DNA from 3 places in the Streptomyces sp. NPDC086519 genome. Region 1 is predicted to be linked to each of the others. Evidence: riboswitches for the same ligand, from Rfam matches in the RefSeq annotation. Region 1 holds a riboswitch; each other region holds the start of a gene.

The links. Region 1 has a riboswitch for cobalamin ahead of AB0P24_RS19110 (cobalamin biosynthesis protein). Riboswitches for the same ligand answer to the same signal wherever they lie in the genome.
Region 2: another riboswitch for cobalamin. It lies ahead of AB0P24_RS44715 (prenyltransferase/squalene oxidase repeat-containing protein); the one in region 1 lies ahead of AB0P24_RS19110 (cobalamin biosynthesis protein).
Region 3: another riboswitch for cobalamin. It lies ahead of AB0P24_RS46755 (CbtB-domain containing protein); the one in region 1 lies ahead of AB0P24_RS19110 (cobalamin biosynthesis protein).

Annotation. Positions count from the first base shown of each region.
Region 1 is NZ_JBFBJL010000018.1:104,115-113,877, forward strand. It holds gene cobN (cobaltochelatase subunit CobN) at 1-1,437, opposite strand, end outside; gene AB0P24_RS19105 (cobyric acid synthase) at 1,434-2,981, opposite strand; gene AB0P24_RS19110 (cobalamin biosynthesis protein) at 2,978-3,928, opposite strand; cobalamin riboswitch at 4,028-4,169, opposite strand; gene AB0P24_RS19115 (hypothetical protein) at 4,310-4,537, opposite strand; gene AB0P24_RS19120 (inorganic phosphate transporter) at 4,556-5,818, opposite strand; gene AB0P24_RS19125 (class II aldolase/adducin family protein) at 6,276-7,010, shown strand; gene AB0P24_RS19130 (alpha/beta fold hydrolase) at 7,092-8,219, shown strand; gene AB0P24_RS19135 (hypothetical protein) at 8,649-9,763, shown strand, end outside.
Region 2 is NZ_JBFBJL010000099.1:15,485-25,247, forward strand. It holds gene AB0P24_RS44695 (ECF transporter S component) at 1-504, opposite strand, end outside; gene AB0P24_RS44700 (ATP-binding cassette domain-containing protein) at 501-2,111, opposite strand; gene AB0P24_RS44705 (CbiQ family ECF transporter T component) at 2,108-3,214, opposite strand; gene AB0P24_RS44710 (SCO2322 family protein) at 3,498-4,121, opposite strand; gene AB0P24_RS44715 (prenyltransferase/squalene oxidase repeat-containing protein) at 4,118-5,332, opposite strand; cobalamin riboswitch at 5,441-5,573, opposite strand; gene AB0P24_RS44720 (phosphotransferase) at 5,642-6,292, shown strand; gene AB0P24_RS44725 (antibiotic biosynthesis monooxygenase) at 6,308-6,661, opposite strand; gene AB0P24_RS44730 (hypothetical protein) at 6,690-7,730, opposite strand; gene AB0P24_RS44735 (XRE family transcriptional regulator) at 7,987-8,568, shown strand; gene AB0P24_RS44740 (nuclear transport factor 2 family protein) at 8,587-9,087, opposite strand; gene AB0P24_RS44745 (MBL fold metallo-hydrolase) at 9,197-9,763, opposite strand, start outside.
Region 3 is NZ_JBFBJL010000122.1:778-10,540, reverse strand. It holds gene AB0P24_RS46765 (EfeM/EfeO family lipoprotein) at 1-902, opposite strand, end outside; gene AB0P24_RS46760 (enoyl-CoA hydratase/isomerase family protein) at 1,243-2,298, shown strand; cobalamin riboswitch at 2,366-2,506, shown strand; gene AB0P24_RS46755 (CbtB-domain containing protein) at 2,543-2,764, shown strand; gene AB0P24_RS46750 (CbtA family protein) at 2,787-3,542, shown strand; gene AB0P24_RS46745 (barstar family protein) at 3,767-4,153, shown strand; gene pgm (phosphoglucomutase (alpha-D-glucose-1,6-bisphosphate-dependent)) at 4,274-5,914, shown strand; gene AB0P24_RS46735 (alpha/beta hydrolase) at 6,053-7,585, opposite strand; gene AB0P24_RS46730 (serine hydrolase domain-containing protein) at 7,582-8,748, opposite strand; gene AB0P24_RS46725 (FAD-binding protein) at 8,889-9,763, opposite strand, start outside.

The sequences.
Region 1 (9,763 bases):
GTAGATCGCGATCGGGTTCTCCCCGAAGCCGCGCGGCGGCTGGATCATCACGACGACGTTGCCGAACCGGAGGGACGCCAGCACGATGTCGTCCCCGTCGACGTACAGCGAGCCCGGCGGCTCGCCCCACGCCTCCAGCATCCCGTCGCGCAGCCGGGGATCGAGCCTGTCGAACCACGCCCGGTAGTCGGCGAGCGGCACGCGCGCGGGCGCGGCGGCCAGCTGCTCCTCGGTCAGCCACTCGACGTCGTGACCGCCGGCCTCGATGAGCCGGTGGATCAACTCATCGCCGCCCGCCGGGTATTCGGTGAGGCCGTACCCGGCGGCCTTGAGCGCGTCCAGTACCCGCACCGCCGACGCGGGGGTGTCGAGGCCCACCGCGTTGCCGACACGCGAGTGCTTCGTCGGGTACGCGGTGAACACGAGCGCCAGCTTCTTCTCGGCGTTCGCCTTGTGCCTCAACCGCGCGTGCCGTACGGCGATCCCGGCCACCCTTGCGGCCCGCTCGGGGTCGGCGACGTACACCGGGACGTCGGCTCCGTCGTCATCGACCCGCTCCTTGAAGGAGAACGGCACGGTGACGAGCCGGCCGTCGAACTCCGGGATCGCGACCTGCATCGCCGCGTCCATCGGGGAGAGCGCGGCGTCCGAAGCGTCCCAGGCCTCCCGTGACGAGGTCAGGCAGAGCCCTTGCAGCACGGGCACATCGAGGTCCGCGAGCGCCCCGATGTCCCACGCCTCCTCGTCGCCGCCCGCCGAGGCCTGCGCGGCATGCGTGCCGCCGGCGGCGAGGACGGTGGCGACCAGGGAGTCGGCCCCGGCGAGGATCTCGTACAGTCCCGCGTCCGCGCCGCGCAGCGAACCGCAGTACACGGGAAGGGCGTTGGCGCCGCGCGCCTCGATCGCCCGGCACAGCGTGTCCACGAAGGCGGTGTTGCCGCTGAGCTCATGGGCCCGGTAGAAGAGCACGCCCACGGTCGGGCGGCCGTCGACCCGTTCGTACGAGCCGTGGACGCCGTACTCCGGCATCTTCCGCGGCCCGGCGAACCCCTCGCCGGTCAGCAGCACGGTGTCGGAGAGGAACCGGGCCAGCTCGGTGAGGTTGGCGGGGCCGCCCTCGACGAGGTACCTGAGCGCCTCGGCGACCACCCCCGCCGGCACCGACGACTCCGCCATCAACTCCGCGTCCGGCACGGCCTCGCCGCCGAGCAGCACGGTCGGGATCCCGGCGGCCTTCAGCGCGGCGAGCCCGTCCTCCCAGGCACGCTTGCCGCCGAGCAGCCGTACGACGGCGATGTCCGCGCCGTCGATCAGCGCGGGCAGCTCCGCCGCGGCGTCGAGGCGCGTCGGATTGCCGATCCGGTAGTCGGCACCGGAGGCGGCCCGGGCCGCCAGCAGATCGGTGTCCGCGGTCGACAACAACAACACAGTGCTCATGCGGGCGCTCCCGGTGGGATGAAAGGCAGTCCTTGCGGCGCGCCCGACTCGATGAGCCGCCAGAGCGCGTCCGTGTCCGCGTGCTGTTCGATCAGGTCGCCGAGCCGGTCGAGCCGTTCCTCGCGCAGCGCGGCGAACGAGGTGTCGGGGGCCGGCACGAACCGGCGGCCCGCGGCGGCCGCCACCTCGCGCAGGAAGGCCCGGCGGAAGCCGTCCGACTCCAGGGAGCCGTGCCAGTGCGTGCCCCAGGTCTGCCCGACCCGGCACCCGTCGAGGAAGGCCTCGCCCCCGGTCACCTCGGCCACCCCGTGATGGATCTTGTACCCCTCGACCCGCTCGCCGAGGGCCTCCCCGACGGGCCGGGTCAGCGTCTTCTCCCGGGCGAACCGGACGCGCACCGGCAGCACCCCGAGCCCGTCGACCCGACCCCGGCGGCTCTCGACGTCGTCCTCGATGTACTCACCGAGGATCTGGAAGCCACCGCAGACACCGAGCACGGGCCGCTGCTCGGCGGCCCGGCGCCGCAGCGCCTGCGCGAGCCCCCGCTCGTGCAGCCACTCCAGGGCCCGGACCGTCCCCCGGGTCCCCGGAACCACCACGAGATCGGCGTCGGCCAGCTCCTCCGGCCTGTCCACGAACCGCACCACGACGCCCGGTTCGGCGGCCAGCGCGTCCACGTCCGTGAAGTTGGACATCAGCGGGATCGCACAGACGGCGACCCGCAGCACGTCCTCCCCGACGGGCGGGGCCGTGTCCGACTCCGGGGCGGTCCCGCGCACGGAGCCACTTCCCCGTGCCCGGCTTGGCTCGCGCGGAGGGACCCCCATCCCGTCCTCCTCGTCGATCCCGAGCCCGTGCCGGAAGGGCAGGACGCCGTAGGTGTGCCGCCCGGTGAGCCCGTGCAGCATGCCGAGACCCGGCTCCAGCAGGGAGACATCCCCCCGGAACTTGTTGACGAGGAACCCGGCGACGAGTTCCTGGTCCTCCGGTGAGAGCAGGGCGACGGTGCCGAAGAACGACGCGAACACGCCCCCGCGGTCGATGTCCCCGACCACGAGCACGGGCAGCCCGGCATTCCGGGCGATCCCCATGTTCACGATGTCGGTCCGGCGCAGGTTGATCTCCGCCGGACTGCCCGCTCCCTCACAGATCACCGCGTCATACGTGCCCCGCAACTCGGCGAGACAGTCGAGCACGGTCCCGAGCAGCCTCTGCTGCCGCCCGCCGTGATAGCCACGCGCACTCAGCTCGCCGACCGGTTTGCCGAGCAGCACGACCTGACTGCTCTGCTCGCCGCCGGGCTTGAGCAGCACCGGGTTCATGAGCGCGGTCGGCTCCACCCGGCAGGCCTGCGCCTGCATGGCCTGCGCCCGCCCGATCTCGGCCCCTTCACGCGTCACGAACGAATTGAGGGACATGTTCTGCGCCTTGAACGGCGCGACTTTCACACCCTGCCGTACCAGCCACCGGCAGATACCGGCGGTGACCACACTCTTCCCGGCATCGGAGGTGGTACCGGCCACGAGAAGACCGCCGTTGTTCATGACGCCCTTCCCGGGCGCGATCCGCGCAGCAGGGCCGCCGCCGCACTCACCCCCAACGCCAGCCACCCCACCCGCCGCGACAGGCGCACCGCCCGATCGATGTCAGCGACTTCCACAGCCCGCCCCTCCTCGTTCAGCACCGGCCGATGCTCGACTCGCCCCCCGTACGACAACGTCCCCCCGAGCCGCACGCCCAACGCCCCCGCGAACGACGCCTCCACGGGCCCCGCGTTGGGACTCGGATGCTTCGCCGCGTCGGCCCGCCAGGCCCGTACCGCTCCCTCGGGGTCGCTTCCGGACACCGCGGCCAGCACGGCGGTGAGCCGCGCCCCCGGCCACCCGGCCACGTCGTCCAGCCGCGCGGAAGCCCATCCGTACCGGCGGTAGCGGGGCGACTTGTGCCCCACCATGGCGTCCAGGGTGTTCACGGCCCGGAACCCGAGCAGCCCCGGCACGCCCCCCACGGCCCCCCACACCAGCGCCCCGACGACCGCGTCGCTCGTGTTCTCGGCGACGGACTCCACGACCGCCCGTGCGATCCCGTCGGCGTCCAGGGCCTGCGGATCCCGTCCGCACAGATGCGGCAGCCGCGCACGGGCCGCCTCGACGTCTCCCGCCTCCAGGGCCCGCCCGACGGCGCGGGCCTCACGAGCGAGCGAAGTGCCGCCGACCACGGCCCAGGTGGCCGCGCCGGTGAGGGCCACGGACGCGACGGTGGACGGTCGTACGATCCGCTGGGCCACGGCGCCCAGCGCCACGGCGCCGCCGGCGCACACGGCGGTGTGCAGCGCGCCCCACCCGCGGTGGTCCCGCCACAGCACCCGCTCCACGGCCCCGGCCGCCCGGCCGAACACGGCGACCGGATGCCCCCGGCGCGGATCGCCGAGCAGCAGATCACCGAGAAGGCCGGCGGCGGCGCCGTACGCGAAGACGCGATCGGCACCCATCGGCTCAGCCGGCCGCGGGGTGGGGGAGGGGGCGGGTACTGAACCTCGAACGGCGGCCGCGCATGGCTATATGTCCTCACTCAGGGTGTCCACGCCCTGGTTCGACGAGACCGGCGGTGAGAGTTCCTGGCTCCCGGGGACTGCTCCCCGGTGACAGTGGCGGGACCGCGCCGGATTCACACCGGCTTCCTCCCTTGCCGCCGTACATGGCTCCGGAAGTCCACCACGCCCCTGGAAGACCCGTCAACCTGGCGTTGACCTGGGAGGGGAGTGTGTGGGAAGACCCACACCGGGTGTTCAGCGAGGCCGGTGGGGCATGCCGAAGGCTCCTCTCCGAGCGTTGGAGAGGAGCCTTCCCGGCGCGCGCGAGACCCTGTGGGGTCAGGCCTTCGCCACGATCAGGTGGATGCCGTACGCCACGGCGGCCGCGCAGCCGGCGAAGCAGAGGTAGGCGGCCGTCGCGGCCAGGGCCGCGGAGTTGCCCTGGGCGGTGGCGCGTTCGCGGGCGGACAGTCCCTTGATGCCGAGGGTGAACAGGGCCACCAGGCCCACCGTGACCACGAGGCTGACGCCGAAGACGGAGCCGATGGCTGCCCAGTCGATGTTCATGTCGCTTCTTCCTCGGGGTCAGACGGTGGCGGCCGGGTCGGTCGCGGGAGCGGCGGGGGCCGGGGTGGGGAGGGTGGCCGGGGCGGGGATGGTGGCGGTGAGGTCGTCGGTGACCGGGCCGGCGGGCGGCGGCGTCACGGCGGCGATCGCCGTGGTCACCACGCCGGCCGGCTCGTCGGCATCGGTGTCGTTGACGTTGCCGCTGTGCACGACCTCGCGGCGGGACAGCTTCCAGATCGCGGCGCTGGCGGCCACCAGGAAGACGGCGACGAGCGCGGTGCCCCAGCCGCCGAGGCCCGTCACGGACTCGGCGAGCGCGCCGACCAGCGCGGCGGCCGGGAGGGTGAGCAGCCAGGCGACGGCCATCCGGGTCGCGGTGGACCAGCGGACCGCGCCGCCCTTGCGGCCGAGGCCCGCGCCCATCACGGAACCGGAGACGACGTGCGTGGTGGAGAGGGAGAAGCCGAGGTGCGAGGAGGCCAGGATGGCGGTGGCCGCGCTGGTCTGGGCGGCGAAGCCCTGCTGCGGCTGGAGGTCGGTCAGGCCCTTGCCCATGGTGCGGATGATCCGCCAGCCGCCGATGTAGGTGCCGAGCGCGATGGCGAGGCCGGCGGAGAGGATGACCCAGGTGGGAGGGTTGGAGCCGGGGGCTATGGAACCGCCCGCGATCAGCGCGAGGGTGATGATGCCCATCGTCTTCTGCGCGTCGTTGGTGCCGTGCGCGAGCGAGACCAGTCCGGCGGAGGCGATCTGGCCGGCACGGAAGCCCTTGCGGGTGGCGTTGTCGTCGGCGTTCTTGCCGATCGCGTAGGAGAGCCGGGTGGAGAGCATCGCCGCGAGGCCCGCGACCACGGGGGCGGCGACCGCCGGGAGCAGGACCTTGGTGACGAGCACGTCGCCGTGGACCGCGCCGAAGCCGGCGGAGGCGACGGTGGCGCCGATCAGGCCGCCCATGAGGGCGTGCGAGGAACTGGACGGCAGACCCACCAGCCAGGTCACGAGGTTCCAGAGGATGGCGCCGACCAGCGCGGCGAAGATGACCTCGGGACGAATGCCGTTCTCGTCGACGAGACCCTTGGAGATCGTGTTGGCGACCTCGACGGAGAGGAAAGCGCCCACGAGGTTGAGCGCGGCGGACATGGTCACCGCGATCTTGGGCTTGAGTGCGCCGGTCGAGATGGTCGTGGCCATCGCGTTGGCGGTGTCGTGGAAACCGTTCGTGAAATCGAACGCGAGTGCGGTGACCACCACAATCGCGAGGATCAGCGAGAAGCTTTCCATTTACCCAGGCAATCTTTCGAAGTCATTGGTTGTTGGACCGTAAGCAACCTGGATGAACGGAAGGTGAACTGAGGCAGTCGCGAGGGTGTATGGAATCCGCTTCGGAGGGCTGTTCGGAGGGTTGAGGGCGGGGCGGGGCCTGTCCGCGGTCCTGTTGAAGAGATTCTGGTCACCCGGCAGCGTTCCCGCGTCCGCCGGGCCGCACGAGGTACGCGGCCTGCCGGGTGCCCGACGGCTTGTCCGGCGGGGCGAGGTGGTACGCGCGCCTTGATGTATACGAACCGCGCGCCCTTCGCCCTGGTGCTCGGCCGGCCGGCCGTCCCGTCCTCGGCGATCTTCAGCCGAGCCGTGACACGGACCCGTTTGGGATGATTCACGGCCTACCGGATTCGGGACGTCCGGCCGAAAGTGCACTGCCGCGCGGGCCGGTTGGGCTGCCGCCTGACAGGATCGGGCCATGGCTGAGCAGCGACGGGGCGAGCGTGACGGACGGGACGGGCAGGCCGGCGCACCAGGTGTGTCGGAGCCGCGACAGCGGGATGTGCGCGCGGAGGAGGCGGACGCCTGGCGTGAACTCGTCGCCACGGCCCGCCGCACCGTGTCCGACGGACTCGTCGTCGGCACCTCCGGCAACGTCTCGGTCCGCGTCGGCGACACCGTGCTGGTCACGCCGTCGGGCGTGCCGTACGACCGGCTCACCCCGGACGACGTGACCGGCGTCGACCTCCTCGGCCGTCAGGTGCTCGGCACCCTGGTCCCGACCAGCGAACTGCCGATGCACCTCGCGGTCTACAGCAGCACCGACGCCGGGGCCGTAGTCCACACCCACGCTCTCCACGCGACGGCCGTCTCCACGCTCGTCCCCGAACTCCCGGCGATCCACTACATGTCCGCCGCCCTCGGCGGCGCCGTCCGGGTTGCCCCGTACGCGATGTACGGCACCGACGAGTTGGCCGAGAACATGCTCCGCGCCCTGACCGACCGCTCCGGCTGCCTCCTGCAGAACCACGGCACGATCACCTACGGCACCACCCTGACCCAGGCCTATGACCGCACCGCCCAGCTGGAGTGGATGTGCCACCTGTGGCTGACGGCGTCCTCGGTGCCCGGCCTGTCCCCGAGCCTGCTGGCCCCGCACCAGATCACGGAGGTCGCGGAGCGGCTGCGGGGGTACGGGCAGCGACGGCGCTGAGCCCGTCCGGCGAGCCGCGCTCCCGCGAGCCCGTCCTCCGCTCCGCTGGCCACCGTCGGCGTACGCCCCGACACTGGACAGGTGCACCCAGTCAAAGTCACGGCCGCCGCCGTCGGTGCCGTACTCGCCGCCGGTGCGGCCGGCGTGGCCGCCGGCCGGTACGCCAGTGACGCCGCGCTGAAGGCACCGCCCGGCCGGCCTCTGCCCACCGAACCCCGGCTCACCGTGCACGGCACCGCGGCCGGCCGCATCACCCTCACCCGCGACCTCGCCTCGCTGCGGCCCGGCGTCTACGGCCTGGCCGGCGACGGCTCGCACGCGGTCGTCGGCGCCGTCCTGGACTCCGCCGCGCACACCGCCGACACCGTGGTGCGACGGCTGGAGCGGGTGACCCACGGCACCTTCGAGGCCGGCGACAACGTCTGGCTCACCGCCAACGTCCACGTCGGCAACCCGGGCACGGCCCTGGGCCTGGAGTACGCCGACGTGGACGTGCCCGGCGAACTCGGCCCGCTGCCCGCCTGGTTCCTGCCCGGCCACCGGGACACCTGGGTGATCGCCGTGCACGGCCTCGGCACCACCCGCGAGCACCCCATGAACGTCATGGCCTTCCTGCACGCCCGGCGCCTGCCGGTGCTCGCCCTCGCCTACCGCGGCGACCTCGGCGCCCCACGCCCTCCGGACGGCCTGAACCACCTGGGCGAGAGCGAGTGGCGCGACCTGGACGCGGCGATCCGCTACGCCCTCCGCTACGGCGCCCGCCGCGTCGTCCTGTACGGCTGGTCCACCGGCGCCACCATGGCGCTGCGCGCCGCCGCCCACTCGGCGCTGCGCGAGCGGATCTCCGGGCTGGTCCTGGACTCCCCGGTGCTCAGCTGGGAAGCCACCCTGCGCGCCCTCGCCCAGGCCCGGCACACCCCCGAGCCCCTGCTGCCGCTCGCGGTGCGCGCCGCCCAGGGCCGCGCCCGCCTGCACGCCGACCACGCCGCCGAGCCCGTCGACCCGGAACACCTCAGCGTGCCCGCCCTGATCGTGCACGGCCCGGACGACACCGTGGCCCCCTGGGTGTACTCCCGCAGACTCGCCGCGCGACGCCCCGACCGGGTGGCCCTGCACACCGTCCCGGACGCCCCGCACGGCGCGATGTGGAACGCCGACCCGGAGGAGTACGAGGAACGGCTGCGCCGGTTCCTCACGCCCCTGATGTGAGGCTCCCCGGTGAGTGCGCCTCCCCGCCATGTGCGCTCGCGTGCGCTCCTCGGCGTGCGCTGCCCTGACGCCTGGGCCCCTGCGCACGCCCCCTTGCCTCCGACAGCACCCTCCGATTCGCCTCCGATGTGATTCTTCCCGCACCCGCCGGCCCTTCCCTTCCGCGTCCCGGCGTCTCCTCGCCCCAAGCCGGAGCCCCTGATTCCGGCCGGTTCCGGAGGTTCCGTTTAAGGCCGTACCACTGGCCTGAACATGTCTCCCCGCCTCCCCTTGCACCCCGTGCGTTGGCCAGCCCTGTCGCCCGCCGTGACATTCCGTTTGGGTTTTCGGACCGTCAACCGGAAGACTGCACCCGTGACGTCCCGTATCCCGCGCGACTCAAGGCTCCGACTTGTCCGAACGCGACCCCTGGCCGCAGCCCCCCGAGCAATGAACCAGCGGCCCGCGCGCCGCCCCGCACCCCGCCCGCCGGAGGGCACCCCGGCACCCGCGGAGCTGGCCAGAATGGCACGCTCCCGCCTGGCCGGCGCGGCCCGCGTCGCCCACTGGGCGGACGCCGCCCTCGGGCCCGGCAGCGACGGTGCGACTGCTGACGGCAAGGCCACCCTCTCCGACGCGTCCGCCGAACGCGCCTCCGAGGACCTGGGCCTGACCGTCGCTCAGGTCCTCGCCGACTGGGACACCGCCCGCCTCGCCGGCCTGGTCGAGGTGCACGGCGACAGCGCACGCCCCGGCTGGCGCCTGCGCGCCTGGGACCGCGACGACAGCGCCGTGCTGCGCGGCTGGGTCGCCCTCTTCGACGCGTGGTCGCTCGCTCACCCCGAGCCCGCGGAGTTCGAGCCGGCCGCCGTCGCCGAGGTCGTCTCGGCCATGCCCCAGGTGCTCTCCTTCCTCCAGCTGTCCGCCGGTCCCGTCCCGGTCGAGCAACTCCTGGACCTGCTGGGACAGCGGGTCACCGAACTGCGCACCGAGCGCTGCGAGGTCCCCTACGACACGGAGCACGGCACCGGGACCGCCAAGCCCCTCGCCGCCCTGCGCTCCGCCGACGCCGCCCAGGCCGACCGCGCGGCGGCCGAGGACCCGGCCCCGGCCGACGAGGCCGAGCTCGCCCCCCTCCTCGACTGGTCCCTGCACGCACTCGCCTCGGTCGGCGCGCTGACCTACGGCGACGGCCAGGCCACCCTCACCCCGCTGGGCAGCTGGGCGGTCTGGGTCAAGCTGGAGCAGATCTGCGTCGCCGCGCAGAGCCCCGCCGGGAACATCGAGGTCGCCGCCGAGGAGATGCTGCGCGGCTGCGCCCAACTGCGCCCCAACGCGGCCCGCGCCGAGTACCGCGCGTGGCTCGCCGCCCGTCCCGTCGGCGGCGCCGTCACCGAACTCGTCGACGCCGCCCGCGGCGAGGACGCCCTGCTGCGCGGCCTCGCCTTCGAGGCGCTGCGGGTCGTCGGCGCCCCCGCCGAACCGGACGTCCGCGCGGTCGTCGACGAGCCGACCCTGCGGCCGTACGCCCTGCTCTGGCTGGCCGAGCACGACGGGATCGACCC
Region 2 (9,763 bases), on a different contig from region 1:
CGCGAGCTCGCCCCGCCCCCGCAGCCGCTCGGGCCCCGGCAGCAGACCGGCCCCCATCGTGAACCAGCCCATCGCCAGCATCTGGAACGGCAGCCACGGTCCCACCCCGCCGGTGAGCAGCGCCGACGCGAACATGGTGAGCGAGCCCAGGGTGAACCCGAAGCCTGGCCCGAGCACCCGACCGCTCAGCACCATCAGGAAGAACATCGGCTCGATCCCGGCGGTGCCGGCGCCGACCGGCCGCAGCGCCGCCCCGGTCGCGGCCAGCACGCCCAGCATGGCGACCGCCTTCGGACCGAGCCCCGACTCGGCGATCGTCGCCGCCAGCACGGCGACCAGCAGCACCAGCAGCCCGGCGAAGAGCCAGGGCGCGTCCTGGGCGTGCGAGGCGATCCGGGAGGAGGGCGGCGCGATGAAGGGCCAGCCGACGGCGGCCACCCCGACGGCGCTGACGAGCAGAAGGGCGGCGAGGGAGCGGGGGCCGAGCCGCACCGGGCCGGTCATGCGAGCGCCTCCCGGACCTGCGCCACGGTGAGCCACCGCTCGGGCGCCAGGATCTTCGTCACCTGGGGGGCGAAGGACGGCGAGGAGACCACGATGTCGTCGGTCGGCCCGTCCGCGATGACCTCACCCTCCGCGAGCAGCACCACCCGGTGCGCGAGCTCCGCGGCCAGCTCCACGTCGTGGGTGGCCAGCACGATCGCGTGCCCGTCGGCGGCGAGCCCGCGCAACACGCCCACCAGCCGGGCCTTCGCCGCGTAGTCCAGGCCCCGGGTCGGCTCGTCGAGGAGGAGCAGCGGCGGCCGGGCGGCGAGGACGACGGCGAGCGCGAGAGCCAGCCGCTGCCCTTCCGAGAGATCACGGGGATGCGTGTCGTCCGCGACGCCGGGAAGCAGGCCGGACACGAGCCGCCGGCAGGTCCCGGGCGCCGCCCCCGCGTCCCGGTCGGCGGCCGCGCACTCGGCACCGACCGTGTCGGCGTAGAGCAGGTCACGGGGTTCCTGCGGGACCAGCCCGACGAGACGTACCAGGTCACGCGGGCGGGTGCGGTGCGGGACCGCGCCGCCGACCCGCACCGCGCCGGAGTCCGGTGCGACCAGCCCCACCAGGGCGCTCAGCAGCGTGGACTTGCCGGCACCGTTGCGCCCCATGAGGGCGACGGTCTCGCCGGGGGCGACGGCGAGATCGACACCCCGCAGCGCGTCGACCCGGTCCCGGCGGACGGCCAGGGAACCGACCTCGGCGAGGGCGGCCGCGGGGCCTGCCACGGACCGCCGCCCCGGGGCCCGCCCGGTGAGACGGTCCCGCAGCCCGGACGCCGCCGCCCGTCGCCGGGCGTCCCGCACGGTCATAGGCAGCGGCGACCAGCCGGCCAGCCGCCCCAGCTCCACCACCGGCGGACACACCGGCGACACGGCCATCACCTCGGCGGGCGTCCCGCACACCGGGGCGGCCCCGTCCCCCGGAAGCAGCACCACCCGGTCGGCGTACTGCACCACCCGCTCCAGCCGGTGCTCGGCCAGCAGCACCGTCGTCCCCAGGTCGTGCACCAGCCGTTGCAGTACCGCCAGCACCTCCTCGGCGGCGGCGGGGTCCAGGGCGGAGGTCGGCTCGTCGAGCACCAGGACCGCCGGATGCGGGGTGAGCACCGACCCGATCGCCACCCGTTGCCGCTGCCCGCCCGAGAGCGTGGCGATCGCCCGGTCCCGCAGCTCGGCGAGCCCCAGCAGATCCAGGGTCTCCTCCACCCGCCGCCGCATCACGGCCGGGGCGATCCCCAGCGACTCCATCCCGTAGGCGAGTTCGTCCTCCACCGTGTCGGTCACGAAGTGGGCGAGCGGATCCTGGCCCACCGTGCCGACGACGTCGGCGAGTTCGCGCGGCCGGTGGGTACGGGTGTCCCGGCCGGCGACCGTCACCCGGCCGCGCAGGGTGCCGCCGGTGAAGTGCGGCACGAGCCCGCTCACGGCGTTCAGAACCGTCGACTTGCCGGTGCCGGAAGGCCCGACCAGGAGGACCAGTTCACCCTCCGGCACCTCGAAGTCGACGCCCTGGACGGCGGGCCGGGCCGCGCCGTCGTAGGTGACGGAGACGTCTTCGAAGCGGATCACGACGGCTCCTCCTTGGCAGGGACCCCCGGAAGGACCAGGGCGGGCAGCAGACCGAGCAGCACGGCGGCCGCGGGCCACAGTGGAAGGGCGGGGGCGAGAAGCGGTACGACCCCGGGACTCAGGGCGCCCGGATCGCGGACCGACGCCAGGGTGAGCAGGGCGGCCACCGCGGCGCCCGCCCCGGACACCAGCCAGGCCCGCGCGTCCCACGGGTCCGGCCGGTACCGGGTGCGCGGCGAACGCCGGCCGCCGAGCCGCAGCCCCGCCAGCGCGGCGGCCACCCCGGCCAGCAGCACGGGCAGGCCGTAGCCGCCGCCCTCGGCGGCGAGCAGCCCGTACGTCCCCGCGCAGACGCCGAGCAGACCGCCGAGGGTGAGCGCGGCCGTCGTACGGCGGACCCGGTCCGGGACGTCGGCGCTGCGGCCGTATCCGCGCGCGTCCATGGCGGCGGCGAGGGCGACCGAGCGCTCCAACGCGCCCTCCAGGACCGGGAGTCCCACCTGGAGCAGGCCGCGGATGCCGGAGTCGGGGCGGCCGCGCAGCCGACGGGCGGCCCGCAGCCGCTGCACGTCGGCGACGAGATGCGGAGCGAAGGTGAGGGCGACGACGGCGGCCACGCCCAGCTCGTACAGGGCGCCGGGGAGGGACTTGAGCAGCCGGGCCGGGCTGGCGAGCGCGTTCGCGGCGCCGACGCAGATGAGGAGGGTGGCGATGCGGAGGCCGTCGTAGAGGGCGAAGACGAGCGCCTCGGCGGTGACCCTGCCGCCGAGGCGGATGCCCTGGGCCCAGTGCGGGAGGGGCACTTCGGGGAGGGTGACGAGGGTGTGCGCGCCCGGGACGGGGGAGCCGAGGACGACGGTGAAGGCGAGGCGGAGGAGGAGAACGGCGAGGGCGAGCTTGGCGAAGGCGGCGTAGGAGCGGGACCAGGGCGCGGAGCGGGGCCGGCAGGCGGCCACGACGTAGGCGGTGACCGTGATGAGGAGGGCGAGGAGGAGCGGGTTGGTGGTCCGGGACGCGGCGACACCGAGGGAGAGCGACCAGAGCCACCAGGCACCGGGATGCACGGGGGAACGGCGCTGCTGCCGGGGGACGGCGGGTTTCACCCGCCCGCGCCGGCGAGGTGCCGCCGCGCCCACCCGTGCCGCCCCAGCGACACGACTGCCCGCAGCCAGAACGCGCCCCCTCAGGGGCGCGGGGAACTGCGCGACAAGCCCCCGCCGGCCCCCAGTGGCACGACTGCCCGCAGCCAGGACGTGCCCCGTCAGGGGCGCGGGGAACTGCGCGACAAGCCCCCACCGACCCCCAGTGGCACGACTGCCCACAGCCAGAACGCGCCCTGTCAGGGGCGCGGGGAACTGCGCGACAGGCCCCCACCGGCCCGCGGTGTCACTCATTCCCGCGCCGCCGTGCCTGCCAGAAGGCCCCCGCGGCCAGGAGCGCCACGACCCCCGCGCCCGCCAGCAGCCCCAGCGACGGCCCGCTGCCCGACGTACCCCCGGTCGCCGCCGTCACCTTCTCCCCGCAGCCCTGCCCCGGATACCCCGCGATCGCACACAACAACGCGTTCGTGTCGTACCGCAGCGGCTTCGCCACCGTCGCCAGCGCGTCCGCCGTCGTCGCGTCCTCGGACACCACCGCGCAGGCCGTCCGCGGGGCGGGCGGCTTCTCTCCCGAGGGCGCGTCCGTCGTCGTACCGAAGTCGACGACCAGCCCGACCCGCTTCCGGCCCCCGACCGCGGACGTGCCGGCGCAGATCGTCCCGAAGTCCGCCGTGCCGCGCGGCCGCGACGCGTCCGACGAGTCCTTGCTCACCGCGAAGCGGAAGCCCTCGACCGAGCCGTCGGCGGGCCGCGTGGTCGAGGGTCCCTGTGTGGCGTACGTCCAGCGTGAGCCGTCCCGCTCCCAGAAGGACCAGTAGCGGTAGCCGGTGGCCGCCGCCGGCCCGGCGGCCGTCGCGCACAGCGTCAGCGCGGCCAGGACCAGCAGCGCGGCACGGCGGGCCGCGGTCACAGCTGCCGCTGCTTCCGGCGCCCGCTGAACAGGAAGCCGATGCCGATGCCGGCGACGAGCCCGGTGCCGACGATCCACCACACGCCGGTGCCGGACTTCTTCTCCTTCTTCTCCCCGGCGTGCTCCGCGGCAGCCGCCCGCGGGGCCGGTCCCGTCGCGTTCAGCGCCGTCACCAGGTTCGTCCCGCCGAAGTCGCGCGGGTCCGCGCCCATCGCGTGCGCGGCGAGGATCAGTTCGGCGTAGGCCGCGGGCCCGCTCTGCTCCGCCCACCGCGCGGCGTGCGCCTCCAGCCAGGCGTACGGCTTCCTCGCCTGCTCCGTCCAGCCCTGCGCGGCCATGGCGACGACCGCGTCGGCGGTGTTGCCGTAGTCCGGCTGGGGCTTGGCTCCCGCGAGTGCGGAGACGAGGTGGCCGGTCCCGGACATGGCGGCCGCCAGGTACGCGGCGCCGTTGCGGGCCACCTCCTGCCGGCTGAGGGCCTTGTCGGAGTCGGCGCACGCAGGGCCCTCGGCCGGGGCCTTCCCGGCCGTCGTCACGAACCCCTCGCCGAGGGCGGCGAGCACCCCGGCCGCGGTCGCGTCCGCGTTGGCGGTCAGCTTCCCCTGCTTGTCCGGCTGGTAGGCGAGGGCGCCGCCGCCGTCCTGGCCGCACGGAACGGACCACTTGGCGAGCAGGTCGTACGGCGACCTGTCCGCGCTCGCGCCGGCCGCCGCGAGCGCGCCGACCACCACGCCGGTGGAGTTGGTGTCGCTGGGCGAGCCCGGGGTGTAGCCCCAGCCGCCGTCCTTGTTCTGCACCGACTTCAGCCAGGTCACGGCCCTGCCCGCGGCGGCGTCGTGCCCGCCCGCCGCCTTCAGCGCCTGTACGGCGGCGGCCGTGCTGTTCGTGTCGACCGTCACCTTGGTGTCGCAGGCCGCCGTCGGGTCGGCACGGAACGCCGCGAACGCGCCGTCGGCGCACTGCTGCCCGGCCAGCCAGTCCACCGCCTTCGCGGCCGGGCTCACCCCGGCCGCGCGCTGGGCCAGCAGGGCGAGGGACTGGCGCCAGACGCCGTCGTACTTGGGGTCCGAGCTGCCGTACAGACCTGACGGGAGGACCGCCGACGCGGACGGGGAGGGGGTGCCCGCGGCCAGCGCGGTCGTCGCGGGCGTGGCGGTACCGATGACGGCGGTGGCGGCCAGCACCCCGGCGGTGCGGCGGAGGACGGTCATGGTCGGCGGGTGCCTCTCCCTGCGGGGAGCCGGGCAGCACGGGACACCCCGGCGGCTCGGCTCCGTAAACCTCGACGGTGCCGTGCGGCGGCGGGTGCCGGCGCACCTGAGCCGATCAACGTCCCGAGCGGGGTGGTCCGGCTCGCCACGGGGTCCTGTGGCTCACGGTTGCGGGTCAGCGCCGGAATTGCACCGGCTTCCCCCCGTACGGGTGATGACGACCCGGCTACCTTACCGGCCGCTTACGGGAAGCTGAGAGGGGGCCTGCGCGGAGCCGGGGAGCCTGGACCGTTTCGTTATGGTCATGCCATGACAGGGAGACTGCTCGGATCGGGGCGTTCGGCCGACGTGTACGAGCTCGACGAGGCCTGGGTGCTGCGCCGGGACCGGGACGGCCGGGGCGACGCGGCCGCCGAGGGCGCGGTGATGACGTACGTGCGCGAGCACGGGTACCCGGCGCCCCGGGTGCGGCCCTCCGCGTCCCGTACCGAACTGGTCATGGAGCGGCTGTCCGGGCCGACCATGCTGGCGGCGCTGCTGACGGGGGAGATGGGCGCCGGGGAGGGCGGTGCGCTGCTCGCCTCGCTGCTGCGGCGGCTGCACGCCGTGCCGGGCCGGGACCCGGCCGACCCCGGCGCCCGGGTCCTCCACCTCGACCTGCATCCGGACAACGTGATGCTGGCCCCCGACGGTCCCCGGGTCATCGACTGGACCAACGCCGAGGACGGGCCGCCCGGGCTCGACTGGGGCATGTCCGCGGTGATCCTCGCCCAAGTGGCCCTGGGAGCGTACCCGTTGGCCCACGACCTGCTGAGGGCCCTGCTCGCCGATCCGGGCGAACTGACCGAGGAGGGACTTGCGCAGGCCCTGCGACGACGGGCGGCCAATCCGACGATGAGCCGAGAGGAAGTCGAAGTGCTCGAAGCGGCGGGCAAGTTGATTAGGACGATCGCCTTCTAGCGTCGCGTCGCGCCACTACCCGCGCGTGAAGCCGTGGCTCCGCTCCACTTTCGCCACATGCAGGGTGTAGCTCTCGTACCACTCGGCCCGCCCGCGCTTCTGCGCCGCGCGGTGCTCGGCGTCGGTCCGCCACCGGGCGAGGGCGTCGGCGTCACGGAAGTACCCGACGGTGATGCCCAGCCCGCCGGGCGTCTGCGCGTGGTCCATCCCCAGATACCCGGGGATGTCCTTCACCAGCTCTTCCATGCGCGCGTTGGTCTCGCCGTAGCCGCTCTGGTCCTCGGTCCGCACCGCGGTGAAAACAGCCACGTAGTAAGGGGGTTCGAAGGCGTTGACGGGTGCGATCGGCGCTTTCGGGTGATGAGTCATGGCGCCACCGTAGGGCGTCGGCGCGGTACTACGCCGCGTTCGCGAGCGGCGCGATGCCCGCCGACAGGTGGCGGGCCATGCGGCGCAGCGCGTCGTCGCAGTCGGCGGGGGTCTCGCCGACCGCCACCCACAGGGCCAGCCGGTCGGCGACGGTGGCGTGCGGGCCCGCGGTGACGTGGTTGCCGGTGTGCTGGGTGAGGAGCATGCGGTCGGCACCGGGCTCGTGGGCGGCGTCGGGGGAGAGGTCCAGGCGGTCGAGGCGGCCGGTGGCGGCCGGGTAGGCGAACTGGACGGCCGCCGCCCGCTGCCGGGTGGGCGTCGTGTCGGGCACCTCGCCGGTGGCCAGGGCGGCCGCGGCCTGGGCGAGATCGACGCCGGTGGCCCGCCAGACGAGGAGCGGGATCAGGTCGCCCGGCAGATGCGGGGCTACGTCGGTGACCCGGGGCCCGCGGTCGGTGAGGGCGAGGCCGATGTGCAGGACACCCCGGTCGACGCCGAGGGCGTGCACGGTGCGGTCGACGGCCAGGCGCAGGAAACGGTTGTGCAGCAGGCCGTCGTGGGCGTGCACGGTGTGCCGGAGCGGCTGCCGGGCGGGCGCCGGGCCCAGGGTCGTACGGGTGATGGCGGCGATGCGGATCTCGCCGTCGAGGACGACCGTCTCGGCCGAGACGCGGGGCGCGCCGGGGCCGCCCGGGTCGTCGGTGGGAACCGTGTGGCCGGCCAGCAGCGCGCGCAGCGCGGGCGGGTCGCCACAGGCGGCGGCCGCGGCGGGGGAGAGGCCGGGCAGCCCCAACTGCCCGGCGATCGTGGCGGCCGCCACCGCGTACTCGCCCGAGTGGGTCAGCACGCCGCGGACCCGGTGCCGGGCCGCGAACCGCGCCACCGCCGACGCCGTGGCGCCGCCCTTGCCGGGGTCCGCCGCGAGGTGACCGGCCGGCCACGGCTGTGCCCAGGCGGGCGGCGCGGCGTCCACCAGCAGCACCGGGCGGGCCGCGGCGACACGCCTCAGCACGAACTCGTCGTACGCGCGCCGACGGCCGGCACCGAGGAGCAGGATGGGCTGCGGCATCGGTTCGCCTCACCTTCTGGGGAGGAGGCGGCCGGCTGGTCGCCCCGGATGCCGCTCCCCCACAGGTGGCACCGGAGGCGGGTCGGTTCGACCGTGGCCTGGTGACGTGATCCTTTCCTGCCGGTCCGTCACATGTCAACGATTGCTGCCCCCTTGCGCAGTGGTCCTTGTCATGTCTGGTGGGCGGCACCGGTGATTCGATAGCCTCGCGTCTGCTCGGCCGACCGACCAACCACGTGTGTCCAGGGGGACCTTGGTGAGTGACGCCCATGCCCCGCTGACCGGCGTACTGGAACGGCTCGGAGAGCTGACCGGATGTCCCGGACGGCTGTCCGAGGTGCTGGACGTGACCGACCTGTCGTACCGCACCGGGATCCCGGCCGGGGTCGTCGCCGAACTCCTGGCCGGCAAGGCCGCGCCCGAGGCGGGGCTCGCCGAACGGGTGCGGCAGCGGCTGGACTTCATCCGCGAGAACCGGCGCCGCCCCGACGGCAAGCGGTACTCGCTGGGCGAGCTCGCGGCGATCGCCGGCACCAGCAGGCAGTGGCTCAGCGAGTGGCGCAAGAGCGGGCTGCCGAGCCTCGAACACACCGACCGGCTGCGGCGGTTCTTCGGTCTGCCGGCCGGTTTCTTCACCGCCGACGAGCCCGAGGCGCTGCACGAGGCGCTCCAGCCGGTGCTACAGAGCCTTGAGGCCCAGGCCGACCCGCTCTCCCGGCTCCGCGAGAGCGGCCTGGTCCGCCTGGCGGCCCGCGCCCCGCAGATGAACGCCCGCCAGCTGGCCACCCTCGCCGACCTGGCGGAGATGCTCATCACCGCCGAGAGCGCCGTCAACTGAGCCGGTGACGGGCGTGCTTCAGCCGCCTGCCGTGGGGGTCGGCCCGCCGAACGGCAGCACCAGGGACCGGGACGCCAGCAGCCAGCGGCCGTCGAGGCACCGGAACCGGTCCTCGTAGTGACCGACCTGCACGGGCGGCCCGGCCGGCACCATCCCCCCGCCGAGTCTTCCGCCGAGTCTTCCGTCGAGTCTTCCGTCGGGTCCGCCGTCGTGACCGTCGACCCGGTACGTCTGGAAGTACGACGTGGCCGTCGCCGTCTTCGGTCCCGTCACCGTGACGAGGATGTTGGACATCACGCGCCGCGAGAGCCGGCCCGGCGGCCGGGAGCCGAAGTACGCGGCGAGCGCCGCCCGCCCCTCGGCCCGCCGCCCGTCCCCGGGCGGCGGCCACTCCCACCACCCGTCCTCGGTGAACAGCTCGGCCACGGAGGACGGTTCGCCGAGGTCGAGCCGGCGGACGAAGTCGACGACGAGACGCTCGCAGGCGCGTTCGGCGAGGAGCCGTTCCAAAGGGTCCATGAGTCTGTGTAGCAGCCGAGGGCGCCGGCCGCCGAAGGATTTACCGGACCACGTCAACGACTCGCACGGCCACGCGGACGACGACTGGCACGGCCACGTGGACGACGAGTCACACGGCCACGTACGTGACCGGATCGCTCCCCGCCACCGCCTCCGCCCGCCCCAGCTTCACCAGGCGCCGCAGATGGGCCTCGGCCTCCGAGACGGCGATGTTCCGCGATCCGTACGGGATCTGCTCCCAGGGCCGGTTCCACTCCATCCGCACCGCCAACTGCCAGGGCGTGAGCGGCTGCTGGAGGAGCGAGAGCAGTCCGGCGAGGCGTTCCTCGTGGTGGGCCAGCAGCTCGCGGACCCGCCCTGGCGCGTCGGTGAAGGTGTGCTGGTGGGCCGGGAGGACCTCGGCGGGGGCGAGACGGCCGACGCGTTCCAGGGAGTCGAGGTAGTCGCCGAGGGGGTCGGTGACGGTCGCGTCGTCGGGGTCCTCGTAGAGGCCGATGTGCGGGGTGATCTCGGGGAGCAGGTGGTCGCCGGAGAACAGGCGCCCATGGCCGGGGAGCCGGGCGGGATGCTCCTCCTCCAGGTGCAGGCAGACATGGCCGGGCGTGTGCCCCGGCGTCCAGACCGCACGCAGCCGGCGGCCCGGGAGGCCGAGGAGTTCGCCGGGGAGGATCTCACG
Region 3 (9,763 bases), on a different contig from region 1:
GTACGGCCGGTCAGCTCGAACTGCACGGTGTTCTCCAGGATCTCGTGCGCCCGCAGCCCCAGCTGGGCCGGGTCCATCCGGGTCTGCGCCCAGTCGTCGCGCAGCGCGGTGACCGCCTTCACCAGGCCGGCCGCCGGGCCGCGCAGGCCGGCGGCCGACTCGCCGTGCCACAGCCCGTACTCGACCCGGTGGAAGCCGGTGAAGTCCTTGTCGCGCACCCCGCCGGGCAGCCCGGCGTCGGTGCCGTTGATCGCGCCGTCGGCGTCACCGAAGGCGTCGTACGCGGCGCCCAGCCGCTCGTACTCCAGGTGCGCCGGCAGCCAGGCGGTGCGGGCGGCGGCGAGATCGCCGCGGTCGACCGCGTCCCGCAGGGTCGTGGTCAGCCGTACGACGCCGGACAGGCCGCTGCCCACCCACTTCTGGTAGGCGAGCGCCGGCGGGATCAGGTCGTGCTCGCTGACCGGGGCCGCGGCCGGGCCACCACGGCCCCTGGCGATGCGGACGGTCGGCCCGGTGACGGCGTCGGCGTCGTCGGGCACGCACCTGAACGCGTACGCGCCCTTGCCGAGCCGGACGGTCAGCTCCCGGGTCGTACCGGGCCCGATGCCCTCCACCTCGCCGTACACGGCCCGGCTCCCCGGGTCCTCCAGGAGGACCTCGGCGGACCCGTCGGTGGGGTTGTGCAGGTCGAAGACCTGGACCCCGGGCACCGGCCTGCTCCACCCCCGGCCGCAGCGGCTGGCGGACACCTCCACGGCGGTGTGCGGCAGCGCGGCCGGGTCGGCGTGCGCGCGGCGTGAGCCGCGCGGGAGCGCCAGAAACCCGGCCACCAGGCATACGACGGCGACACCGACGACCGCCCAGGGGCGCAACGACCTCCAGCTGAGGCCGGTCAACACCATCCCGAACTCCCGGGGGTTCGTACCGTTCGTGATCGCCTCATGTTAGGCGGCCCTTTGTACTCGAACGGCCGTCCAGGGAAACCCATGACCAAGAGTTCCCTGCCGGTTCACCGCACCTCCAGGGGACCCGCTGCGTCGGTTCCGCGATGCGGCGGCGACGGCTCCTGTTCCGCGCGGCCGGTGAGGGCGCGCGTGGGACGGGGCCTGTGAGGGGGGCGGCGTGCCGAGGACCGGACGGTCGCGAGAAGATCGTCCGTGACCAACCGGTCCACCCGATCCCGGAAGGAACCGAGGAGATCATGCGCCTCATCGTGGCCCGCGGCCCGGCGGAGGTGTCCGGATGACCGGCGCCGAGGAACCCGTCCTGCTCCACGTCAGCGGACGGGCCGCGCACATCACGCTCAACCGGCCGAAGGCCATCAACGCGCTGTCGCACGCGATGGTGCGCCGCGTCGACGAGGCGCTCACCGCCTGGGAGCACGACCCGGCCGTCCAGACCGTCGTCATCACCGGAGCAGGGGAGCGCGGCCTGTGCGCCGGTGGTGACATCCGGGCCGTCCACGACGACGCCCGGGACGGCGACGGGTCGGCCGCGGCCGCGTTCTGGCGGGACGAGTACCGGCTCAACGCCCGCATCGCCCGCTACCCGAAGCCGTACGTCGCGGTCATGGACGGCATCGTCATGGGCGGCGGGGTCGGCGTCTCGGCGCACGGCGGCGTCCGGATCGCCACCGAGCGGTCGCTGATCGCCATGCCGGAGACCGGGATCGGCTTCGTGCCCGACGTCGGCGGGACCTACCTGCTCGGTCGCGCACCCGGTGAACTCGGCACGCATCTCGCGCTGACCGGCGCCGGGATCGGCGCCGCCGACGCCCTGCTGTGCGGCCTCGCCGACCACTACATGCCGTCCGGCTCGATCCCCGCGTTCGTCGCCGACCTCGCCGTCCTGCCCGTGCCCGAGGCGCTCGCCCGGCAGGTACGGCAGCCGCCGGACGGCGAGTTGGCCGGGCACCGGGCGTGGATCGACGCCTGCTACCCGGCCGGCACGGTCGAGGAGATCGTCCAGCGGCTGCTCGCGCACGGCGACCCGGCGGCGAAGGAGACCGCGGACACCCTGCTGTCCAGGTCGCCCACCGCTCTGAAGGTCACGCTGGAGGCGCTGCGCCGGGCCCGCCGGCTCGGCTCGCTGGAGCGGGTCCTGGACCAGGAGTACCGCGTCTCCTGCGCGACCCTCGCCACCCATGACCTGGTGGAGGGCATCCGCGCCCAGGTCGTCGACAAGGACCGCACCCCGCACTGGTCCCCGGCCACCCTCGCCGAGGTCACCGACGCCGATGTCGAGCGCTTCTTCGCTCCGCTCGGCGAGCGCGAACTGGGCCTCGCCCCGCCCGTCTGAGCCGCTTTGGCCGCCGCCCACCAGGCGCGAGACGAAGATCACGCCTGGTGACGCGGTCTTGGCCGTGCCCCTGACACGCGGTACGGTCGGTCCGATATGACGACGGCGAGACGGAAGCCGGTGGGAATCCGGAACGGTCGCGCCACTGTATGCAAGAGCCCCAGGGCTGCTTGTGAGTCAGACCCGTGGCCGTCGTCCTGTGCACCACCGAGATGGGACGCGAACTCCCAGAGGAGGTCCTGCCATGGCGCAGACCGTCGCTCCGCCGACAGCCACCACGCCCGCCGTTCCCGCCAAGCTGCCGCTGTCCGCGATAGCCCCGTGGGCGGTCTTCTTCGGCATCCTGATGCTGGTCCTGCTCTACTTCGTCGGCGCCGAACAGGGCGCCACCTCCGTGTTCAGCGGCACGGACGTTCACGAGTGGGTGCACGACGCCCGCCACCTGCTCGGCTTCCCCTGCCACTGACGGGAGGGACGCCGTAGCGCCCATGAACTCCGCAACGGTCCGAATCCTCCTGGTGCGGGGCATGCTGGCCGGTCTGGCCGCCGGTCTGCTCGCCCTCGTCGTCGCCTACCTGCTCGGTGAGCCCGACGTCGGCAAGGCGATCGGCTTCGAGGCCGCCCACGCGCACGAGCACGAGACGGAGGTCGTCTCCCGCTCCCTGCAGTCCACCGCCGGCCTGGCCACCGGCGTCCTGGTCTACGGGGTCGCCTTCGGCGGGATCGCCGCCCTGGCCTACTGCTTCGCCCTCGGCCGCGTCGGCCGCTTCTCGCCACGGGCGACCGCGCTGCTGCTGTCCGGCTGCGCGCTCGTCGCCGTCTACGTGGTGCCGTTCCTGAAGTACCCGGCCAACCCGCCGTCGGTGGGCGACCCGGACACCATCGGCAAGCGGACCGCGCTGTACTTCCTGATGATGCTGCTCAGCGTGCTCCTCGCGGTGGCCGTCACCATCCTCGGCAAGCGGCTCCAGCCACGGCTGGGCACCTGGTGGGCGACCGTGCTCGCGGTGGTCGCGTTCGCCGTCGTCATCGGGGTGGCATACCAGTTCCTGCCGGTCGTCAACGAGGTGCCGAAGGACTTCCCGGCCACCCTGCTGTGGCGGTTCCGGCTCTCGGCGCTCGCCATCCAGGTGTCGCTGTGGGGCGGATTCGGCCTGCTGTTCGGCGAACTGGCCGAGCGCGTCCTCAACCCCGGGCCGGCCAGGGCGCGGGCCGCGGCGCGCACGGTGCCCGCTCCGCACTGACCGGCACCCTGCCCACCGAACGACACGCGAGGGCCCTCCGGAACGCCCGGGGGGTCCTCGCGCGTTCGCTCACCCACCCCCGCGCGCCGGCCGCACGCACCGCCGGGCGGTCCGGCCTCCTGCGCGGTAACACGCCATGTCGACAGGGCGGGTTGCGGCCCGCCGGGTCGATGTCCGCGCGGCCGACGCCCGGGCGGCCGGTGCGCCGTCGTATCCTGCGGGCCGTGACGGAGACCTATGTACTGGACGGCACCGCGATCACGACCCTGGAGGACTTCTGGCGGGTGATCGGCGAGGCGGTCAACGGGCCCGGCGGCTACTTCGGCCGTAACCTCGACGCGTTCGCCGACTGTCTCAGCGGCGGCTTCGGCACGCCCGACGACCGCGACTTCGTCTTCGAGTGGCGCGACCACGGCGCATCCCGTGCGAATCTGGGGCATGCGGAGACCGCCCGCCAGCTGGAGATCCGGCTCGCCCGCAGCCACCCCTCCAACCGCGCCGCCGTCGCCGCGGAGTTGGCCGAGGCCCGCGCGGGCCTCGGCGCCACCGTCTTCGACTGGCTGCTCGACATCTTCGAACAGCGGGCCCCGGGCGCGCTGCGACTGCGGTGAACCCGCCGTGAACCCGCCGTGTCCTCGGCGCGCGGCCGGTGCCCCACTCGCGTCCGCGGCCGCTGACAAGGGAAGATGGGCGGCGAGCGATCGATCAACGACTGCGGAGGAAGTGGACTCATGCCGCATGAGCGAGCGGGCCGGCCGGCGGCTCCGGAGGACCTCGTCGACGTGGCCCGGCTGGTCACGGCCTACTACGCGCTGCACCCCGACCCGTCCGACCCGGGCCAGCGGGTGGCGTTCGGCACCTCGGGACACCGCGGATCGTCGCTGACGACCGCGTTCAACGAGGACCACATCGCGGCCACCAGCCAGGCCATCTGCGAGTACCGGAGCGGCCAGGGCATCGACGGGCCCCTCTTCCTGGGCGCCGACACCCACGCCCTGTCCGAGCCCGCCAAGGCCACCGCACTGGAGGTCTTCGCCGCGGGCGGCGTGACCGTCCTGATCGACAGCGCCGACGGCTACACCCCCACCCCCGCCGTCTCGCACGCCATCCTCACCCACAACCGGGGCCGTACGGCCGGCCTCGCGGACGGCGTCGTGGTCACCCCCTCGCACAACCCGCCGGCCGACGGCGGCTTCAAGTACAACCCGCCCAGCGGCGGCCCCGCCGCCTCCGACGCCACGTCCTGGATCCAGGACCGCGCCAACCAGATCATCGCGGGCGGGATGAAGGACGTACGGCGCATCCCGTACGAGCGCGCGCTCGCCGCGCCGACCACCGGCCGGTACGACTTCATGGGCGTCTACGTCGACGACCTGCCCAGCGTCCTCGACCTCGACGCGGTCCGGGCGTCCGGACTCCGCATCGGCGCCGACCCGCTCGGCGGGGCCTCGGTCGCCTACTGGGGCCGGATCGCCGAACGGCACGGCCTCGACCTCACCGTGGTCAACCCGTACACCGACCCCACCTGGCGTTTCATGACGCTGGACTGGGACGGCAAGATCCGCATGGACTGCTCCTCGCCGTACGCGATGGCCTCGCTCATCGAGAAGCGGGCCGACTTCCGCGTCGCCACCGGCAACGACGCCGACGCCGACCGGCACGGCATCGTCACCCGCGACGCCGGCCTGATGAACCCCAACCACTACCTGGCCGTCGCCATCTCCTACCTCTACCGCCACCGCGGGCAGTGGGCGGCGGACGCCGGTATCGGCAAGACCCTGGTGTCCTCCTCGATGATCGACCGGGTCGCCGCCGACCTCGGCCGCCAACTGGTCGAGGTCCCGGTCGGGTTCAAGTGGTTCGTGGACGGACTGGTCAGCGGTGCCATCGGGTTCGGCGGCGAGGAGTCGGCCGGCGCCTCCTTCCTGCGCCGGGACGGCTCGGTGTGGACCACCGACAAGGACGGCATCCTGCTCGCCCTGCTCGCCTCCGAGATCACGGCCGTGACGGACCGGACCCCGTCCGAGCACTACGCCGACCTCACCGCCCGCTTCGGCGAACCCGCCTACGCCCGCATCGACGCCCCCGCCACCCGGGAGGAGAAGGCTCTCCTCGCCAAGCTCTCCCCGGCCCAGGTCACCGCCGAGACCCTGGCCGGCGAGGCGGTCACCGCGGTGCTCACGGAGGCGCCCGGCAACGGCGCCGCGATCGGGGGCATCAAGGTGACCACGGAGAACGCCTGGTTCGCGGCCCGCCCGTCCGGCACCGAGGACGTCTACAAGATCTACGCCGAGTCCTTCCAGGGCCCCGACCACCTGGCCCGGGTGCAGGAGGAGGCCAAGGCGGTGGTGATGACCGCCCTCGGCGGCTGACGCCCGGACACCTTCGCGAGCTCCGCGCCGGAGGCGGTGGCCGGCTCGCGAAGGTGCGGCGGGCGCGGGCACGGGCACGGGCGTGGCCCGGGCAGGTCCGGTGCGGCCTGCCCGGGCCACGGGTGCGGTGGGAGCGGGTCAGGGCGCCGGCACAGGACGCGCGGCGCAGGTGACGTCCGCCGCCGGCAGCCGCCCGGTGGCGAGATACGCGTTGACCGCCGCGTCGGCGCAGTCACTGCCGTAGACACCGAACACCGCGTGCTGGTCCGCACCGCGCAGGGTCACCAGCCGGGAGCTGGGCCAGTCGCGGTGCACCGCCTGCGCGCCCTCGTAGACGGTGCGCGGGTCGCCGGTCGCGTTCACGAGGAGGGCCGGCAGGTCGTCCCTGATCGTGGTCGGGCGCTCGCGCGGCGGGTCCCAGAAGGCGCACGGCCCGATGTTGTTGGTCACCGGCCCGAACAACGGGTCCCGCGCGCGGGCCCGTTGCACGTCACGCCAGTAGGTCTCCGGGTCGCGGGGCGCGCCGACGTCCCCGCAGAGGACGGCCATCTGCACACTGCCGTACGCCGACTCGGCACCGGTCAGCATGAAGCCGAGCGTGTCGGCGAGCCACGGACTCGGGTCGACCGGCCTGCCGTCGGCCGCGTCCCGCAGGTCGCGGACGGCCGCCGCGAAGTCGCCGTAGGCCGCGTCGTTGTCCTGGGAGAGGCCGTCGAAGACGACCATCGGCGCGACGCTCTCGTCCACCCGGTAGCCGCCCACCCGCAGCGGCGCGCGCTCGGCGGCGGCCTGGACCCGGTCCACGACCGCGAGCACCGCCTCCCGGCTGTGGCCCAGGCCGTACGTCGTGTCGCGGGCGGCGGCCCAGGCGGCCCAGTCGCGCAGCGCGTGCCGGCCCGCGGGCTCCGAGCCGCGCAGCAGCCGGGGGCCGTACCGGTCGGGGTCGGCCACCCCGTCCAGCACGACCCGGTCCGTGCGCTCCGGGAACATCGTGGCGTACACCTCGCCCAGGTAACTGCCGTACGAGTAGCCGAGGTAGGAGATCCGCCGCTCACCGAGCGCCGCGCGGACCACGTCCATGTCCCGCGCGGTGTCGCGGGTGGTGACGTACGGCAGGACGTCGCCCTCGTACTTCCGGCAGTCGCGGGCGAGTTCCCCGGCGAAGGCGGTCGAGCGGTCGAACCCGGCCCGGTCGTGCCCCGGGCCGCGGATCGCCGAGCCGGTGGGCCAGTGGCAGTCCATGGGAGTGCTGCGGCCGACGAAACGCGGGTCCACGCCGACCACGTCGTACCGCTTGCCCACGCCCTTCATCGCCGCCCGCACCCACGGCGGGTCACCGATCGTCTGCCCGCCCGGGCCACCGCTGTTGAGCAGCAGCGCACCGACCCGGTGGGCGGTGTCGGTGGCCTTGATGCGGGAGACGGCGACGGTGACGGTTCGGCCGTCCGGACGGCCGTAGTCCAGCGGCACGGTGACATCGGCGCAGCGGGCGCCCGCCTTCCGCAGCGCCTTGCCGGTGTCGTCGTCGGGGCCGAGCACGCAGCTCTTCCAGGTGAGGTGCTGGTGGTGGTAACGGGCCAGCGGGTCCGGGGCATGGGTGGCGGCCGGTGTGGTGCCGAGGGCCAGGACGCCGGCCAGGGCCAGGGCGGCCGTGGCCGCGAAGTCGGTCATGCGGAGCTCCTTTCGGTGGCGCAGAGGGAGGTGTCGACGAGGTTCTGGAAGTCCAGTTCGGCCTGGAGGCTGTCCGGGACCTGGTTCAGGGCGACGGCCACGCTGTGCCCGCCGGGGCCGACGGCGACCAGCGCGCGATGCCCCCCGGGCACGGTCCCGGCGTGTCCCCACCACACCCCGCCGCACGACAGCGACGACGAGATCAGCCCCAGTCCGTACCGGGCGCCGGGCCACAGCCGGTCCGGATCGGCGGCCACCGTCCGCTTCATCTCCGCCAGCCCGGCCCCGCTCAGCAGCCGGCCGCCGAGCAGCGCGGTGGCGAACCGGGTGAGATCGCCCTGCGTGGAGACGAGGGCACCGCCGACCCCGCCGAAGGACATGTTCCAGTCGGTGCCGTCGGCGCGCCGACCGTCGTCGGACGTGAAGTAGCTGTGGGAGTGCGGCCCTTGGATCCGTGTCCCGTCGCCGGGCCAGTAGGTGTCGCGCAGCCCGAGGGGCCGGATCACCCGGCGGCCGATCTCGTCCTCCGGGCGGTGCCCGGTGACCTTCTGGACGAGCAGGCCCAGCACCAGATAGTTGGTGGTGGCGTAGTGCCAGCGCTGTTGCGGGCGGGGCAGTTCGAGAGCTCGGCTGATCAACTCGCGCGGTGTGAAACGGCGGTACCGCAGCCGTTCCGGGTGCTCCCACTCCGGTGCGTCGAGGTAGTCGGGCAATCCGCTGGTGTGCCGCAGGAGTTGCCGTACGGTGATGCGCCGGCCGTCGTAGCCGTGGGCGTCGATCAGCCCCGGCAGGTAGCGGCCGACGGCTGCGTCGAGCGAGAGCCGGTGCTCGGCGGCGAGTTGCAGGACGACCGTCGCGGTGAACGTCTTGGTGACGCTGCCGACGCGCAGCCGGTCGGTGGTGTTCATCGGGCGGCCGGTGCCCAGATCGGCCGTGCCCGCGGTCGCGGTCCAGCGCCCGCACGGGCCGTCGGCGAGGACCGAGGCGCCGGTGATGTGATCGCCGGTGGTCAGTTCGGTCAGTGCCCGGCGGACACCGTCGTGCGGACCGCAGCGCTCGGCGTGCTCCGGAGGCGACGACCGTGCGAGGGCCGCCGGTGCGGACGCCAGCACGAGCGCCGCCACCGATAACGCCAGGGCGGACTTGAGGGAGAACGTTGCCATGTGCGCTCACGCTAGGCACGGGCCGCCCCCCGATCACTCCAGCGGGCTGCCGCATTCAGCCGGGGGACAGCCCCCCGCCGGAGCCTGGGGTGAACCCCCCCCGGCGGAACCCGACGCCGGCGTTCGTGCGCGCTCCCGTCTCACGACCCTCCCCACAGCCCGTGCCCGCGGCCCAGGATCCCGTGCGGGTCGTGGCGGGCCCTGGCCTCGGCCAGGGTGTTCCACCGGCTGCCGTAGTGGTCCCGCCAGTCACCGGGGGACATCGGCAGCGCGTTGACCGGGTAGGCCACCGCGCCCCTGGTCCGCGCGTACTCGTACGCCGTGCGGTTGGCGGCCACCATCGGGCCGGCCGCGCCGGGGACGGCGGTGCGCAACAGGGCGAGCAGATGGACGACCTCGCCGCGCGGGCGGCGGAATAGCGGGGCCCGCAGGGTGCTGGTGAGGAGTGGGTAGAGCAGGACCAGCCCGTTGACGCGCAGGTCCTGGAAGCCGGGGTCGGCGAGGATGCCGTTCACGACGGACGCGGCGGTGTCGTCGGGGAGGAGAAGGTTCAGCCAGGGGTGCGGGTGCAGCCACTCGCCGGTCTCGCGCAGGATCTCCTCGTCGGTGGCGACCCGGTTCGCGAACTCGGCGTATCCGAGGTCCGTGATCTCGGAGGTGGCGAAGGAGAGGCCGCCGAGGAGGGTCCTGTCGTCGGGCGGGGTCGGTCCCTGGTGGGCGGTGACCGCCTCCACCATGTACGTCCAGCCGTGGGCGGAGTCCTCGGTGGGGCGCGCCTGGCCCTCCAGGTGGGCGAGCCGCCGGTCCGCCGCCAGCAGGCGCTGGTCGGCCAGGTAGCCGTCGAGGTCGGGGTAGTACAGGCAGTAGCGGCGCACGAGGGCGGGCGCGGGGGACAGGCGCACGGTGGCCCGGACGATGACGGCCACCTGACCCAGGCCGGCCAGGACGGCGTGGAAGAGGGCGCCGTGCTGATCCGGTGAGCAGACCAGGTGCTCGCCGGCGCCGGTCACCACCT